DNA from 4 places in the Sporosarcina sp. Y1009 genome. Region 4 is predicted to be linked to each of the others. Evidence: riboswitches for the same ligand, from Rfam matches in the RefSeq annotation. Region 4 holds a riboswitch; each other region holds the start of a gene.
The links. A riboswitch is a leader RNA that binds a small molecule or an ion and turns the genes downstream of it on or off. The one in region 4 is predicted to bind S-adenosylmethionine.
Positions count from the first base shown of each region.

Region 1 (3,936 bases), on a different contig from region 4:
ACAAAGTTATAGTTTGTTAAGGCAGATCCCGTTGCGACCATCTTTGCGCCACTAACGATAATGCCTTCATCTGTTTCGCCTTCTGTTCTGATAAAAATATCTTTGACAGCTTCAAGCGGGGTATGTCGATCGACCGGCGGATTAATGATCGCATGGTTGAAATACCAGTTACGCTCCTGTGCTTCCTTATACCATCTCCGGGCATTATCTGCATATTTTCCGTAATAATCAGGATCTGCACCGAGCGTTCCAAGAAAAGCAGCTTTGTAATCTGGAGATCTCCCCATTTGTCCAAAGGTTAACTTTGCCCACTCGGCAATGGCATCCCTGGATTCTAGTAATTCCTTAGAATTCTTGTCCACTCTAAAGTACTTTTGTGTGAATCCCCCGTTACCTGTGTCAGTCTCTGTTGTCAATACATCTTTCGTTTTTTCATCGTGTAATGCATCGTACAGTCTTGCAATAGATCGGGCTGCATTACGAAAAGCCGGGTGAGTTGTGACGTCTTTCACTTTTTCCCCGTGGAGCCAAATTTCCCGCCCATCTTTTAGACTTTCCAAGTACTCTTGTCCAGTCAATGGAATCGTTGTCTTTTTTTCTTCATCTACTTTCATTATCGCTTTCCTCCTTTTAATGGCATCGATCATTCCAAACAGCTCTAAACCCCAATATGCTTGGGATTAGAATGAATTGAAGAGTTGTCCATACCCCATTGTATTTAGGGGAAGTGAGGATTATTCATAAATAGGCGTTTAGTTATGAATCCCTGATAAATTTCCCTTTGAAATAACTTAGTGGATTGCCTTCGGTGTAATGAAAATCAATCACTTTCCCGACATATAAAACATGATCTCCGCCGTCATATTCTGCCCAAGGCTCGCACTCTAAATAGGCGAGTGAATCTTGAAGGCGGTGGCAGCACGTCCCTTTTTCCCAGCTAAAAGGTTCATTGTCAAGGGGTCTTCCAGCGAAATGCATCGCAGTATCCTGCTGCGTTTCTTTTAAAATATTTATTGTAAAATGGTTGTTTTTTAAAAACTGAAATGCTTTTGTTTTTCGATCTACAGATACGAGTAGTAAGGGTGGGTCCAGTGAGACTGAAGTAAATGAGTTTGCGGTAAACCCATGTTGGCCATCGCTTGTATCACATGTGACGACTGTTACGCCTGTTGCGAAGTGGCCAAAGCAGTTTCTTAATTCTTTGCTATCCAACTACATCTCCTCCAAATAGTGTAATGGTATATTGCTGTGATTTTTATTTGCTTCTTCTAAAAGTCTATTCACTTGTCCCTAATCTTTATTCCTCCCGAATGCACAAAAAAGCACATCACTTGTACACGACAAGGATGCGCTTTTGCTTTAAACTTTTTAAACGTTACTTTTCCCAAATTTCCTTCGAAATGTCAACAATAAACTTCAACTTTTCCCATTGCTGCTCTTCTGTCAGGTTATTTCCATGATGCGTTGAAGCAAAACCGCATTGTGGGCTTAAACATAATTGTTCAAGCGGAACATGTTTAGATGCTTCTTGTATTCGAGATTTGATCAGCTCTTTGTCTTCAAGCTCTCCATTTTTCGATGTGACAACACCTAGCACAACTTGCGCACCGCCATTTGGAATATGCTCAAGTGGTTTAAAGTCTCCTGAACGTTCATCGTCATATTCCAAGAAGAAGCCATCCACATTTTCTTTTGCAAGTAGTGTTGGCGCAATTAGATCATAGCTTCCTTCAAACGCCCAGTTAGAGCGGTAGTTTCCACGACATAAATGTGTTGAAACGACTAGATCTTCTGGTTTTCCTTCCAATACGGCATTTGCTACACGGAGAGCCAAATCAATCAAATATTCTCTCGAGTATTCGCCATCGTTAAAAGGAATATCCGGCGAAGAAAGCCCTGCAATATACACATCATCTAATTGTAAATAACGGACACCTGCATCATAGAATGCTTTGAAAGCATCGCGGTAAGCTTGAATAACATCTTTAGCATATTCTTCAATATCGGGATAGATGGTTTCATCTCTAATGCCGATATTAAATAATTGGTTCGGACTTGGTATTGTTTGTTTGGCAACAGCGCGTCCAGCAACGATTTCATTGAATTCTATAAAGTCTTTCACATGTGGATGGTCAGGATTGAATGAAACCTTCCCGATGTTACGGACATTATATCTTTCTGTTTCTTCATCACCACTAAAAACATACCCTATATCTGGAACATATCCTTCTATCCCGTTTAACTGCTCTAGAAAATCTGTATGCCAAAATCTACGTCTAAACTCCCCATCAGTTACTAATTCTAAACCAATTTCAATCTGCTTATCGACAACTCTTTTAATTTCAGTCGTTTCTACTTCACGCAGTTGTTCAGCTGTAATCTCACCCGCTTGAAACTTTTTCCGTGCATTGTGTAGGATTTCCGGACGTAGTAAACTCCCTACATGATCCGCCTTAAATGGTGCTTTTGTCAATGTCTCTGTCAGTGTTTTTGTCATTTTGCCATTCCTTCTTTCCAATTATATTAATAACTAGAATAAGAAAAACCTCTTCATTGAATAAGAAGAGGTTGGCATTTTATCGCTGTTCACTCTTCTCATCTCCAAGCTTACGCTACTGGAATTAGCACAGTACATAAATGTCTGTTGCTGAGGCTTCAAAGGGCCAGTCCCTCCACCTCTCTGGATAAGAAAGTTTCACTATTTAGTTATTGATATACACTTTACACATGCTTTTATCGAATGTCAAGGGTATTTTGAATATTATTATTGTTAGCAGTAAATCAACTGTTCACTTTAAGGCTTTAACTCATTCCCTAGACACATCCGCCAACACTTCGCGAGCGAAGTGAAAGTATGACGAGTATGGCATTTTGTGTAATTTCTCGACGGCATACTTCGCAAGTTGTTGGGCTTTCACGACATCTTCAAGATGGAAATAGCAAATCGCTTTGTAACTTTTTGTAATTTCTCTAATCGCTACGTCTAATGGAGATATTTCCACAAATTCATTTACTTCGATTGTATTGGAATTAAACAAATCAAGTGCCTTCTCATAATGACCTAATCTTGTTAAACTTCGCGCTTTCAAATCCCTTACAAAAACTAGCAAGCCCTCTTTTTCAGGTTCACTTAAAGACGATTCGTTCAACACATAGCGTTCATATTCATCCGCCATTTCAATCGCATGCTCATACTTATTCTCAAAAAACTCCTCGTATAAGACTTTCGCCAATTCATGTTCAATGAATAAATACTCATGCTGCATTAGGTTAATAAATGACGTCGCATCAGCAACATATTTTCGTGCTTCTTCATAATGATGTGCATCATAAAGAAGCCAGGTCTTTATATTCAAGAAGCCATAATAATCCGTTAAAATAAGACTCTTTCGGGAAAATCCAATAGCTGTATCTAGTAATTCATGGGCTGCTTTCATATCACCTAATGCCGTATACGACCAAACTTTCCCAGCCAGTAGCTCGATATAAATCGCTCTCGTTTCCAAGCTATCTTCAGTTATTAATTTATCAAGCCCCTTATCTAGAATCTCAATTGTTTCCCTATAGTTTGCGTTTGCAAATTCAATATTCGCAAGAAATGCCCATAACCTAACGACACGCCATTCCATTTGTAATTCTGTGTATAAAGCCATCGCTTTCTCGGTATACAATTCCCAGTTGCTATCTACGTTCTTTAAGTATTCCTCATTGGACTGAACATATAAAGCGTATAGAGATTTCGCGTATAATTCATAAACCCTAGCCGCCTCATAACTTTGATCCATCTTCATAAGCAATGGTTGTAATAAGTTTGTCGCCGCTAAAACGTCATCATTAGCAAATAATTCGGTTGCCGTATTTATTTTGTCTCGAAGTTCTTCTTTTGATATCTCTTCGACAAGATCTGCTATGTCTACATCTAACTGAACCGCAATA
Region 1 is NZ_JBYHFO010000027.1:15,206-19,141, forward strand. It holds gene AC25Y1_RS18895 (4-hydroxyphenylacetate 3-hydroxylase N-terminal domain-containing protein) at 1-614, opposite strand, end outside; gene AC25Y1_RS18900 (flavin reductase family protein) at 757-1,212, opposite strand; gene AC25Y1_RS18905 (5-methyltetrahydropteroyltriglutamate--homocysteine S-methyltransferase) at 1,376-2,485, opposite strand; SAM riboswitch class I at 2,593-2,691, opposite strand; gene AC25Y1_RS18910 (helix-turn-helix domain-containing protein) at 2,808-3,936, opposite strand, start outside.
Region 1: linked by a shared signal. The riboswitch ahead of AC25Y1_RS18905 (5-methyltetrahydropteroyltriglutamate--homocysteine S-methyltransferase) and the one ahead of AC25Y1_RS01655 (hypothetical protein) in region 4 are both predicted to bind S-adenosylmethionine.

Region 2 (3,936 bases), on a different contig from region 4:
TAATCCGCGCGCTTGTAGAACGGGTGTGACCAATTCTGCAAAATCTTTAAAGGATCCTGGTTTAATTGCGTACGTTATATTAAATCCGTCGACATCCGCATCTTTAACCCATCTTTCCATTTCATCTGCAATTTTTTCAGGTGTGCCGACAACAACTGGACCGATACCGCCGATTCCCACAAATTCAGCAATTTCTCGAATGGTCCATTTTTTGTCCGGATCCACTTTTGTGAAAATGTCAACGCGTGAACGCATTGAATCGTTTTCAACAAACTGTAGATCTTCATCTAAATCGTATTCAGATAAGTCGATTCCCGTCCAGCCACTGAACAAGCTCATCGCACCTTCAAGGCTAATATGTTTTTTGTAATCTTCATATTTTGCTTCTGCTTCTTCTTGCGTTCGCCCGACAATCGGAGTGAAGAGGCTATACACTTTGATATCTTCGCCTTTTCTACCAAACTGCTCCGCCTGACCGCGTATTTTATCGACAAACTTACGCGCGATATCAGTTGTAGGCATGGAGACATAGACCCCTTCTGCGTGTTCTGCCGCAAATGCACTTCCTTTTGGTGATAAACCAGCTTGAAAAATGACCGGCGTTCGTTGTGGAGAAGGTTCGCATAAGTGAGCGCCAGGAACGGTGAAGTACTTACCCTTATGTTGAATGTCGTGAACTTTTTCTGGGTCAACATACATTTTTCTTTCTATGTCACGAACAACGGCATCTTCTTCCCAGCTTTGTTCCCATAATTTATAACAAACGTCTAAATATTCTTCTGCAATTGAATAGCGTTCATCATGTGCAATTTGTTCGGTCATTCCAATGTTTATTGCTGCACTTTTCAAATAAGACGTTACAACATTCCAGCCAACACGGCCTTTTGTTAAATGATCTAATGTCGACATGCGACGTGAAAATGTATAAGGATGCTCATGCGTGACAGACGCGGTAATGCCAAATGACAAATTTTTAGTAACTGCTGCCATTGCCGGAACAATGAGCATCGGATCATTGATAGGGGATTGCACCGCTTGCCTAAGACCCGCGTCTCTTTTTCCTTCATAGACATCATACGGACCGAGTACATCTGCTAAAAAGACAGAGTCAAACTGCGCTTCTTCTAATAACTGTGCAAACTCGATCCAATAATTAATGTCCGTGTAGCGATGTGCTTCATTGTCAGGATGGGACCAAAGTCCGGGAGATTGGTTACTAGGGCAGTTCATATCAAATGCGTTTAATAAAATTCTTTTTTTTGTCATTGTAAGTTCCTCCTAATTTTTTGTTGCGTTAACACTAAACAACTACTTCTTGCAGGTTCACATAACTTTCCAACGTATTCGTTAATCCTTCTGGGAAGCGTTGCTTTGTCAAGTGTTCTTCTACATTTGCTGTTATGTAGTGCAAAAACTTCAAAATATGTACTCTTCTGTCTAAAACATCCTTGAATCCATTCTCGTAAAACCATGCGTCGATCGTATTGTAAACACCACGGTTAATGTAGAAAGTTTTTTCGATTTCCCTGACGAATGATAAATCAGGCAAATGAACATCAATAATCATAAAAAACACCTCCTATACACAACACAGCATATTTGTTCCAACCATCCTTCCTTGAAAAAATAAAAACCCTCTACTCATGATGAGTAGAGGGTGAAATACAAAATTAAAAGTTAACTGTAATTTCAGCCGTCTCATCTGAAGAATACGAATGTATTCTACTGAACTTAGCACCATACAATAAAAGATTTGCTGGTTGCTGAGGTTTCAAAGGGTCAGTCCCTCCACCTCTCTTGATAAGCAGCGATACTATTTAGTTTTGAATGTCGATCGAATACCTAGATATTAGCGATCAAACGTTAGATTAGATACTATCTATATTTCTAGAAAGAGTCAAGGGGTTTTGATGAAATAGTCTGATATAAGCGAAAAGTCATGGTAGTCTACTGGATTCTGATTTTAGTGAAAAAACGTCTCTACTATGTAACGGTAGAAAGAAAAGTGGAAATCTTTATGGTTTTTCGACTAATTATTCAAGTTGAAATCATGGGTGAAATGCACTATAAAATAGGACGCATGTTGTTCTATAAGTGGGAGATTCGGTTCTCTAATAGATTCGTTTATTTACAAGGCATTATAGTATTAAAATGTATTGTATTTCTGTATAGTAAATAGGTTAATATATTAAATGAGCTATTATCTTTTGAAGATATTTCTATGCTTGTACAGACAGAATACAAGTCACAATCTCGAATGGGGTAATTACCAAACAGTCGATGTTGAGAAACAGCAAAGAATAAAACAAGATTGATTTAGTTTTTAATTGGAGGAATTATTTATGTCAACAACAGAAAAAAGTCAAGTTATCAAGTCGACCCCCATTTTGCTGTCTTTTTTAATTGCAGGGTTTATTGGGTTATTTAGTGAAACAGCTTTAAACATGGCACTCGGTGGTTTAGTGAAGGAATTCGATGTACCCCATTCCACCGTTCAATGGCTAACTACAGGTTTTCTATTGACCTTAGCGATATTAATTCCTATTTCTGCTCTTTTAATTCAATGGTTTAGTACACGACAATTGTTTATTGCTTCACTCATATTTTCTATTATTGGAACGATTGTTGCAGGATCAGCGCCAATTTTCGATGTCTTGATTGTAGGGCGTGTAATTCAAGCGATTGGGACGGGCTTACTGATACCGCTTATGTTTAATACGATTTTGCTGATTTATCCAATCCATAAAAGAGGAACGATTATGGGCCTAATGGGGTTGGTGATGATGGTTGCACCAGCTATTGGGCCAGCCCTTTCAGGTATAATCATTGAAAATTTAAGTTGGAATTGGATTTTCTGGGTCACGCTACCGTTTCTTGCGCTTGCACTACTCGCTGGTATTATTTATATGCAAAATGTTTCTACGCTTACTAAACCTAAAATCGATATTCTGTCGATTATTTTATCGAGTATTGGTTTTGGTGGCATTGTTTATGGTTTTAGTGCCGCTGGAGAAGAAGGCTGGGGAAGTACCATCGTTGTAGCAACCATTGTAATTGGTCTTATAGCGCTTATTGTCTTCTCCATAAGACAACTTACAATGAAGACGCCAATGCTTGATCTCCGTGCGTTTAAATATCCGATGTTTACTTTGGGGCTCTTGAGCGTCTTTGTTACTTTCATGGTCATTTTGTCTACCATGATTCTCTTACCTTTATACTTGCAGACGGGCATGGGGTTAGCTCCGGTTATAGCGGGACTTGTCCTTTTACCAGGGGGTATCATAAATGGCATTATGTCTCCAATAACAGGTCGACTTTTTGATAAATACGGACCAAGGGGACTCGTTACACCTGGATTTATTATAATGGTCATTATGCTGTGGAGCTTGTCGAACGTAACGACAACAACATCCATATTCATGATCGTCTTCTTGCATTCACTTCTTTTTATAGGTGTTTCGTTGGTGATGATGCCAGCTCAAACAAATGGACTGAACCAACTTCCGAGAGACCTATATCCAGATGGAACAGCTTTGATGAACACATTACAACAAGTATCAGGTGCAATCGGTACAGCCGTTGCCATTACAATTATGTCAGCTGCACAAACGAGTTATTTAAATAAAGTAACAGATCCAACTAGTTTATCGGCAGTGAGTGAATCTTTAACTGCAGGCGTTCAAACTGCATTTATTTTCGGATTGATACTTGCAGTCATTGGTCTGATTATGTCATTCTTTATTAAATCATCACGCAATCTATAAAATCTAAAGAATTGACTATTGTCTCTATTAATCATAAAACGGCACTTGATAAGCGAGAGTAAATGCTTATCAGGGTGTCGTTTTTTTATTTTCCCAGACTTGGTTTGTATCGATTGTTTAGACCAGATGTTGTATGGGAATCCTTCAATTATCCAATTATCGAAATGGAGGA
Region 2 is NZ_JBYHFO010000020.1:19,836-23,771, reverse strand. It holds gene AC25Y1_RS17250 (LLM class flavin-dependent oxidoreductase) at 1-1,266, opposite strand, end outside; gene AC25Y1_RS17245 (hypothetical protein) at 1,301-1,567, opposite strand; SAM riboswitch class I at 1,696-1,807, opposite strand; gene AC25Y1_RS17240 (DHA2 family efflux MFS transporter permease subunit) at 2,343-3,764, shown strand.
Region 2: linked by a shared signal. The riboswitch ahead of AC25Y1_RS17245 (hypothetical protein) and the one ahead of AC25Y1_RS01655 (hypothetical protein) in region 4 are both predicted to bind S-adenosylmethionine.

Region 3 (3,936 bases), on a different contig from region 4:
CAACGTCAGGATTCAGTTTGACAAGTCCTTCTACTTCAAGCATTGCAAGTACACGGCCATGGTCGGCAACAGAATTACTCATCAAGATTGTTGCACCATCAGGAAGATCCTTTAGTGAGTCGTATTTTTTCGAATAGACACCGATTGGTTCAATATGGATTCCACCCGCATTTACAAAATCATAGCCATGATCACTCATCGACGATTCTAGATACGGTATATGTTGGAAGTAGTTTGCATCAATTTCACCGGAGTCTAGGTCTTCGTTCGGCAAAACGTAATCTGTATACTGTTCAATAACGAGATCAACGCCTTTTTCTTTCAACAACGGCTTCACTTTTTCTAAAATAATTGCATGTGGCGTATTCGAAGCACCGATAACTAGTGTTGTTTCTTTCGCTTCTTGGTCATCTCCGCTACTTGCATTGTTATTGTCGTCATCATTTTTCGTTCCACAAGCTACTAATGTTAGTACCAATGTTGCTAATAAAATTGCTGACAGTATTTTTTTCATTGTGTAAACTCCTCTTTTCTATGCTGTTTATATAATTATCAGGCAAAGCCCGGTATTCCTATATTAACATTATCTTTTATCAAACTTTTTAACCGCTACATCTCCGATAAACTGAATGATGAAGACGATGATTAAGATAAGAATCGTTGCCATTTGCGTAACGTCTTCACGACTTCGTTGGAATCCATCCAAAAAGGCTAGCGTTCCTAGTCCACCAGCTCCGATAACACCCGCCATTGCCGTATAGCCGACAAGTGCAATTGCCGTAACGGTAATTCCCGAGATAAGGGCAGGCATCGATTCTGGTAATAACACTTTAAAGATAATCGTAGACGTTTTAGCGCCCATCGATTTTGCAGCTTCAATCACACCTTTATCGATTTCCTGCAAGGCAATTAAAACCATTCGACCATAAAACGGCGCAGCCCCGATAATTAATGCAGGTAAAGCGGCCTCTGGTCCTCGCATTGTACCAAGAAGCAATTTTGTAAATGGAATCAGCAATATAATTAAAATGATAAACGGGATTGACCTAAAAATATTGACGAATGCTCCGGAAATCGTATGAACCAACTTATTCGCCCATAACTGTCCTGGACCTGAGAGAAACAACAAGACACCTAGTGCCAACCCAAAAACAAATGTGAATACGGTCGACATTGCTGTCATATAAAGTGTCTCTACAGTCGCTTCCCACATCTTAGCCCAATCTACATTCGGAAACAGGTTTTCAATCATTACCAATTACCTCCGTCCGGACATCTTGTGCATTAAGATAATGGATTGCTTCTTGAATAATCGATTCTTCTCCATCTAGTTGAAGAATCAGCGTGCCGTAAGGGCCAGTATGTGTGTGGGCTATATTCCCTTGCACAATATTCACGTCAATCTTAAACTTTCGAATCAAGCTCGTAATCACCGGCTGTCCAGTTCGTTCCCCTACAAAGGTAAGTTTTACTAGCGTTCCAGATGGAAACTCTTCTTTAATATGTTCCATCGCTTCGATTACTTCCGCAGGTTCTGTGACTTGCGATAAGAAACGTTTCGTAATCGGCTCCCTTGGTGATTGGAACACCTTAAGAACATCGCCCATTTCGACTACTTTTCCTTCTTCCATCACAGCAACCCGGTGACAAATCTTCCGGATGACTTGCATTTCATGTGTAATGAGGACAATTGTCAGACCAAGTCGCTCATTGATATCCGTCAGGAGATTAAGTATTGAATCTGTCGTTTCTGGATCCAGGGCAGAGGTGGCTTCATCACAAAGTAACACTTCTGGATCATTTGCTAAGGCACGCGCAATCCCAACACGCTGCTTTTGTCCCCCTGACAATTCAGAAGGGTAGGCATTTTCGCGTCCCTTCAAACCTACCAATTCGATTAGTTCAGCGACTTTTCGTTCCCGTTCTGCTTTAGGGACATTGGCGATTTCGAGTGGAAAAGCAATATTATCTTTCACAGTTCTCGACCATAACAAATTAAAGTGTTGGAAAATCATGCTTACTTTTTGACGTGCTTTCCGTAATTTCTGACCTTTAATAGAAGAGATTTCCAATCCGCCGATTGTAATCGTGCCACTGGTCGGCATTTCTAATCCATTTAAAAGCCGGATGAGTGTGCTCTTTCCAGCACCACTATATCCAATCACACCAAATATTTCACCCTCTGAAATATCAAAGGTTACACCGTCCACAGCGACAATACTTTTTGAACCTTCACCGAAGACCTTATGAACGTCTGTTAAATGAATCATTTTTCTTCACCTCTATAAATAATAAAAAGCCTTACTGCTCGATGCAGAAAGGCTTAACGTTTAATGTAATAAGCGTATGTCCAATCTCTCATCTTTCAAAGCAATATGCTTTGTGTGACTTGGCACCAGTTCACTTATGTGATGGTTGCCGGGCTTCATAGGGCACTTCCCTCCGCCTCTCTTTATAAGAGTGATTAAATTATGTTTTATGATTAACAATAAATCTAGCATACCTGTCCCTGGTCTGTCAACTTATTTTCACTAGCAAATCAGGTACTGATTTGAATGCATATACCTTTTCCGTCAAAACACCATTTTTAGAAATGAGGAGGCAGGGTACACTTTCAATTTGATAATCAATTGCTAATTCCTCGTGATAATTCAAATCTGCCTTACCAATCGGTATCTCTGGTTTCATAACAGAAATTACATTCATCATTTTCGAAGCGACTGCACATGTACCGCACATTGGCGTGTACAAATAAAATACCGCAATGTCTTTTTCGCTGCTGTTCTTTTCCCAATCTCTAATTGTCCATATATCCATTATATCTACCTTCTTACATTATAAATTCAGGGTGAACTTTAATATGTGCTTCTTGAAGAATTTTTGCAAGCACATTGTATGGTGTTGTTTCAACTTCTTTATATACTCTTTCAGTGTAAAGATGAATGGCTAATGGATATTCCCTTTTGAATAATACACGGGTTTTTTCGCCATCTTCATCTGCATCAAGGAAGACGTACATCTCGAACTCTTCATAAGGTGTTAATAGTACCTCAAGATTATAAGGACTTATGGTACCATTTGTACAAATAATATCAATAGGTTCAGCAAGTACACGACTGACTCGTTTCCGATCCGCGCTTCCTTCTACAATCAAGATTTTCATCTGATTCAAGCTTTATGCGCCTCCTTTATAAAAAAAGAAAAACGCCGAATAACTTCTCGGCGTCCGGTGTCAACTATTACTCAATTGTCATTTTGTCATAGTCTTCAGCCGACATAAGTCCATCTAATTCGGAAACATTTGATGGTTCAACGACAATCATCCAGGCTTGTTCGTAAGGGGATTCGTTAACAAACTCAGGGCTATCTTCTAACTCTTCGTTTACTTCAACTACTTTTCCACTAATTGGCGCGTATAACTCAGATACTGTTTTTACAGATTCAACGCTACCGAAAGGCTCGTCTGCCGTTATTTCGTCGCCGATTTCAGGTAGTTCAACGAATACGATATCGCCTAGTTCAGATTGCGCAAAATGAGTAATCCCGATACGGTACTTTCCGTCTTCGTCTTTAACCCACTCATGTTCTGCTGAATACTTAAATTCCTTTGGTGTGTTCATATTCATGACCTCCAAAATAGTTATTCTTTCAATCTAATAGTGCCATAAGCTAGCCTTAAACACAAGGTGTGAAGCCTTTAAATCCATACATTTTCATATTCTTCTTCTTTGAAACCTACAGTCGTTTTTCCATTTCCATGAACAATCGGTCGTTTGATTAACATTCCGTTTGATGATAGTAATTTTATTTTTTCAGCTTCCGACATCGTTGGTAATTTATCTTTCAGTTGAAGCTCACGATACACTTTTCCACTCGTGTTAAAAAACTTCTTAATGTCTAACTCAGAAGCTTCAATGATTTCTCCAAGTTCTTCTT
Region 3 is NZ_JBYHFO010000017.1:57,401-61,336, forward strand. It holds gene AC25Y1_RS16450 (MetQ/NlpA family ABC transporter substrate-binding protein) at 1-514, opposite strand, end outside; gene AC25Y1_RS16455 (methionine ABC transporter permease) at 584-1,252, opposite strand; gene AC25Y1_RS16460 (methionine ABC transporter ATP-binding protein) at 1,245-2,270, opposite strand; SAM riboswitch class I at 2,356-2,461, opposite strand; gene AC25Y1_RS16465 (thioredoxin family protein) at 2,518-2,817, opposite strand; gene AC25Y1_RS16470 (toprim domain-containing protein) at 2,831-3,163, opposite strand; gene gcvH (glycine cleavage system protein GcvH) at 3,240-3,620, opposite strand; gene AC25Y1_RS16480 (arsenate reductase family protein) at 3,698-3,936, opposite strand, start outside.
Region 3: linked by a shared signal. The riboswitch ahead of AC25Y1_RS16460 (methionine ABC transporter ATP-binding protein) and the one ahead of AC25Y1_RS01655 (hypothetical protein) in region 4 are both predicted to bind S-adenosylmethionine.

Region 4 (3,936 bases):
TCACAGACTTTAACGAGGCTGGAAGTTTTACAGCGTTTGATATATAAGATTAATGGGCACTGTCTTCGGGTGGTGCTTATTTTTTTAATCGTAGCAACAGATTTGATAAGAGGTTATCGTGAAGATCTAACTTTAAAAATAATAACTTAAGAAAATTCTATACATTATCTTCTATGTATTTTAATTCAATTTCAATTATAAATGTTATGCTAGTTGTAATAGTTAGAACGGTTTCAATAAGAAATGTCTTCAATAAAAAGGTTCTTTTCTTGAAGAAAGGAGTTTAAAGTGGATTTCAAGTACCTTTCACTAACAGAAGCATGCTGAAAGTGCCAGTTACCTGTTTAATTGACTGGCACTTTTAATGAGAGGAGTGTCTAAGATACAATTTCAGGGGAAAATTATTTTTATAGTAAAAGATCAATTTGGTTGCATCCACTTTTATAAAAAGAAATCACAAGCGCCAGCAAGTCTAGAACAATTCCAAGCCTATATCGAGTCTCTTCAAAAGGAGTTAGGTGAAAAGTTAATAAAATCGTATATTGTTGATACTGAAAATGGCAAGGGAAAGTACATTTGGGGATCCAATGTTTGGAGAACGGATTTAAATGAAAAAGTTTCTCCTCATCATCAAAAATACATAACATATTTAGAAGAGCATCGAAAAGAGATTACATTTATTGGGCCATATAAAGCGATGCGAACAAAGGGTTTGCATTTATGTTGTTATGGTCATGAATGGCGTACTCAGCCTATTAAGGTGAAAAGAGGCGAAACATGCCCTAAGTGTGAACATAAAATTAAAGAATCTAACGGAGTAAAATTCATCACAAAGCTACTAGTGAAAAATAAAATTGAATTCATTAAAGAAGTACATTTAACAACTTTCGGTCATGAGCAAGACCTGCGTTTAGATTTTTTGGTTTGTCAAAATAACCAACCATTATTTGCAATAGAATATAATGGTATCCAACATTACAAGCCAATAAGGAATGCTTATTTTGGAGGCTATAAGGGATATCGAAAGCGTAAACAACGTGATAGAATTAAACGTAATTATTGTTGGAAAATAGGTTTACCTATTATAGACATACCTTACACTGAAACAGAAGAGCAAATTGAAGAAACGGTTTTCCGTTTTTTGAATTTGTTTGAACTGGCCCAACCTTCGAATTCAAGTAAGTAAAGGAAGGTATCTGTTACACCTAACATAAATGATGACCGTTGCTGAACAATCGTCCGAAATTCAAAGTGACTGATAACTCAAGTTATGGTATACTATCACTAACTAAATAATAAACTCTTAACTTATTGAGAGAGATGGAGGGAATTGGCCCGACGAAGTCTCAGCAACCTGCCCGCTGGTAAGGTGCTACATCCAACAGGGAAACCTGAATGATGAGGAGAAATTTTTGTATGTAAACTCTTCTCTCGTCTGGGAAGAATTTTTTGTTTAGAAAAAATTTCAGGAGGGATTACGATGACAAATTTACAACAGCTATATGCGGAACGCGAACGATTGAAAAGACAAAAAGCAACTGGTGTTGCGAGTGCCATGAAAAGACATCAAGAAATCTCAAAACTTCAGCAGGAAATCGAATACTACGAACTTGGTGAAACAATCTCGAGAGCAGAAATTCAAGAAGAGTTGGCGGAAATTGAATTGCTGCAGGTGGAGATTGACCGTTTGACTGGCGTGGTTGCTGAGAGAAAGCGTGTTTTATCGGCTCATGTATTTGGAAGTCGTGAAAGTATAAGTAATTACGATTGCATATAAGTATAGGCTCATCTTTTTTGTTTGCTACAGGATTTACCAAATATGAAATTTTTAAAAAGCCTACTTCTTGCCTATTTTCGGCGAGGAATTAGGCTTTTGATATTCTGTAATAGGAAAGACATCACTTATAATGCTTTTATTTTTTCTTTTCTACTTGAAAGTCGAATACCCAACAAAACCCCGAGCAACATTCCAATTGTAGCACCGATTATAGCCCCTAAGTATCCGACAGCTTCATAACCACGCCCACCCATAAATTCAAAATCTGCAAAATGGTTACCACCTATATTCATACCAACGAATAATCCAATAACTAGCCCGATGACGGAGAGGATGACGCCCATGCCTAATCCATACAGCGTTTTACGTTTCATTTTAATCACCTCCTTAAATCTGCAGTCGCAACATATATGCTATAGAGTGATTGACAAAACTATATATTCCAAACAGTCAATCTAGTGTAGTAATTATAACATTTATAGTTACTATATGTTAGTCTTCTAAATTATTCTGTAGGTAAAGAGAGAGATTATTGATTTACTTAGTCGCGTAAGATTATATAAACGGTTTTCCGATTTTATTTAGTTCGCTTTCAACATTAATCGATAATTAAAGTATAAAGCCATACGTATATTTTATCGTAAGTGTTATACTAGTTGTAATAGTTTGAATGGTCTTTAAAGAGAACTGTATTCAACAAATGGCCCAATCAATTACTAAAATATTGTTCAACCTCGCTATGCGCAATGCTGGTGAAAAGAATTGTACCTTTAACTGAGAAGGGAGATAATTTAAATCAAAAAGTTTACCTGGATAGTGTTGATTTTATTTTTGTCTGCCATATTTTCAGGGTGTTCAGCATCTGAAGTGATTCGGGTGGGCACTCCTTATAATGAGAATGGAACTGAAGGAATAAAATTTGATAAGGAGATTAAGGACTCGAAATCAATTGAAGCTTTGAGAGAAATCATTAGGAATGTTAGGGAGATTGAAGAACCAAAAGACATAGATAGTGAACCAGAGACCTTTTTTTTGCTTGATCGTCAAAAGGAAGGCGTTGCTGAAATGTGGTTTTATGTTTTTTATCAGGGCGACGGCAGTTTAATTTTATATAATGACAATTCAAATAGTTACTTTGCTCTTTCTAAAGAGCAAACTAGTGAACTGAGAAGCATAATAGAACAATAGTAAATCGTTAATCAGCGATTGTGTGATTGTTACCAAGATGATGGTTGAGTAATGATGTAATAGGAGGAGGAGAAATATGACTAAATCTCAAAAGACTTCTGTTTTAATTGCAATTGTAGTACTTGTTTTCTTCTTTGTATTATCTTTAATTACGCGTCAGTGGGGATTCTTTTTATGGAGTTTATTGCCTGTTTTCATTGTTGCGATGACTACATTTACGGCTAAGACTGGCAAGAAAGATACCGGGAGATGAAAAAAGTATATTGAACTTGAATTGATAGAAAGGAGTCTGCAACACAGTGAGACATCACAATCAAAAGCTTTTTAAGACGTTCATTTGTTTTCTACTCATTTGGATCTTAATTGGCTATAATCCAGCGTTAACTACTGCTACTGAACAGGCAGTTTTAGAAGGAAAGTTAGAAGATTACTTGGTAGAACATGAGGAAGATGTTGCTGGATTAGCAACGATTGTGATTGACCAGGATGAAGTCATTTATAAGATGAAAGGTTATGCAAATATAGAAGAACAGGTTCTTGTTAATGAAGATACTGTTTTTGAATGGGCATCAGTCTCTAAAGTGTTGATATGGATCAGTGTTTTACAACTAGTAGAGGCAGGCAAGCTTGATTTAGAAACGGATATCGATTCTTACTTGCCAGATGATTTCCGCTCCAAAACAGAATTTGGAGATCCCATCACGCTGCTTCACTTAATGCATCATAATGCGGGATTTGATGATAGTGTGACTGACGTAATGGTTCCTGGTCCAACCGAACAGAAGTCATTAAGAGAAGTACTCGAAGCAGCAGATATAAAACAAGTATTTCCGCCTGGTAAGGTTCTTGCTTATTCAAATTATAGCAGTGGTCTCGCTGCCTACATTGTCGAGGAAGTAAGTGGTCTAGACTACCGGGAATATGTACGGGAAAATATTTTTGAACCCCTTCAGATGACGAAAACAGCAATT
Region 4 is NZ_JBYHFO010000001.1:316,361-320,296, reverse strand. It holds gene AC25Y1_RS01665 (vWA domain-containing protein) at 1-47, shown strand, start outside; gene AC25Y1_RS01660 (DUF2726 domain-containing protein) at 365-1,186, shown strand; SAM riboswitch class I at 1,306-1,405, shown strand; gene AC25Y1_RS01655 (hypothetical protein) at 1,481-1,777, shown strand; gene AC25Y1_RS01650 (hypothetical protein) at 1,903-2,151, opposite strand; gene AC25Y1_RS01645 (hypothetical protein) at 2,594-2,965, shown strand; gene AC25Y1_RS01640 (hypothetical protein) at 3,042-3,218, shown strand; gene AC25Y1_RS01635 (serine hydrolase domain-containing protein) at 3,265-3,936, shown strand, end outside.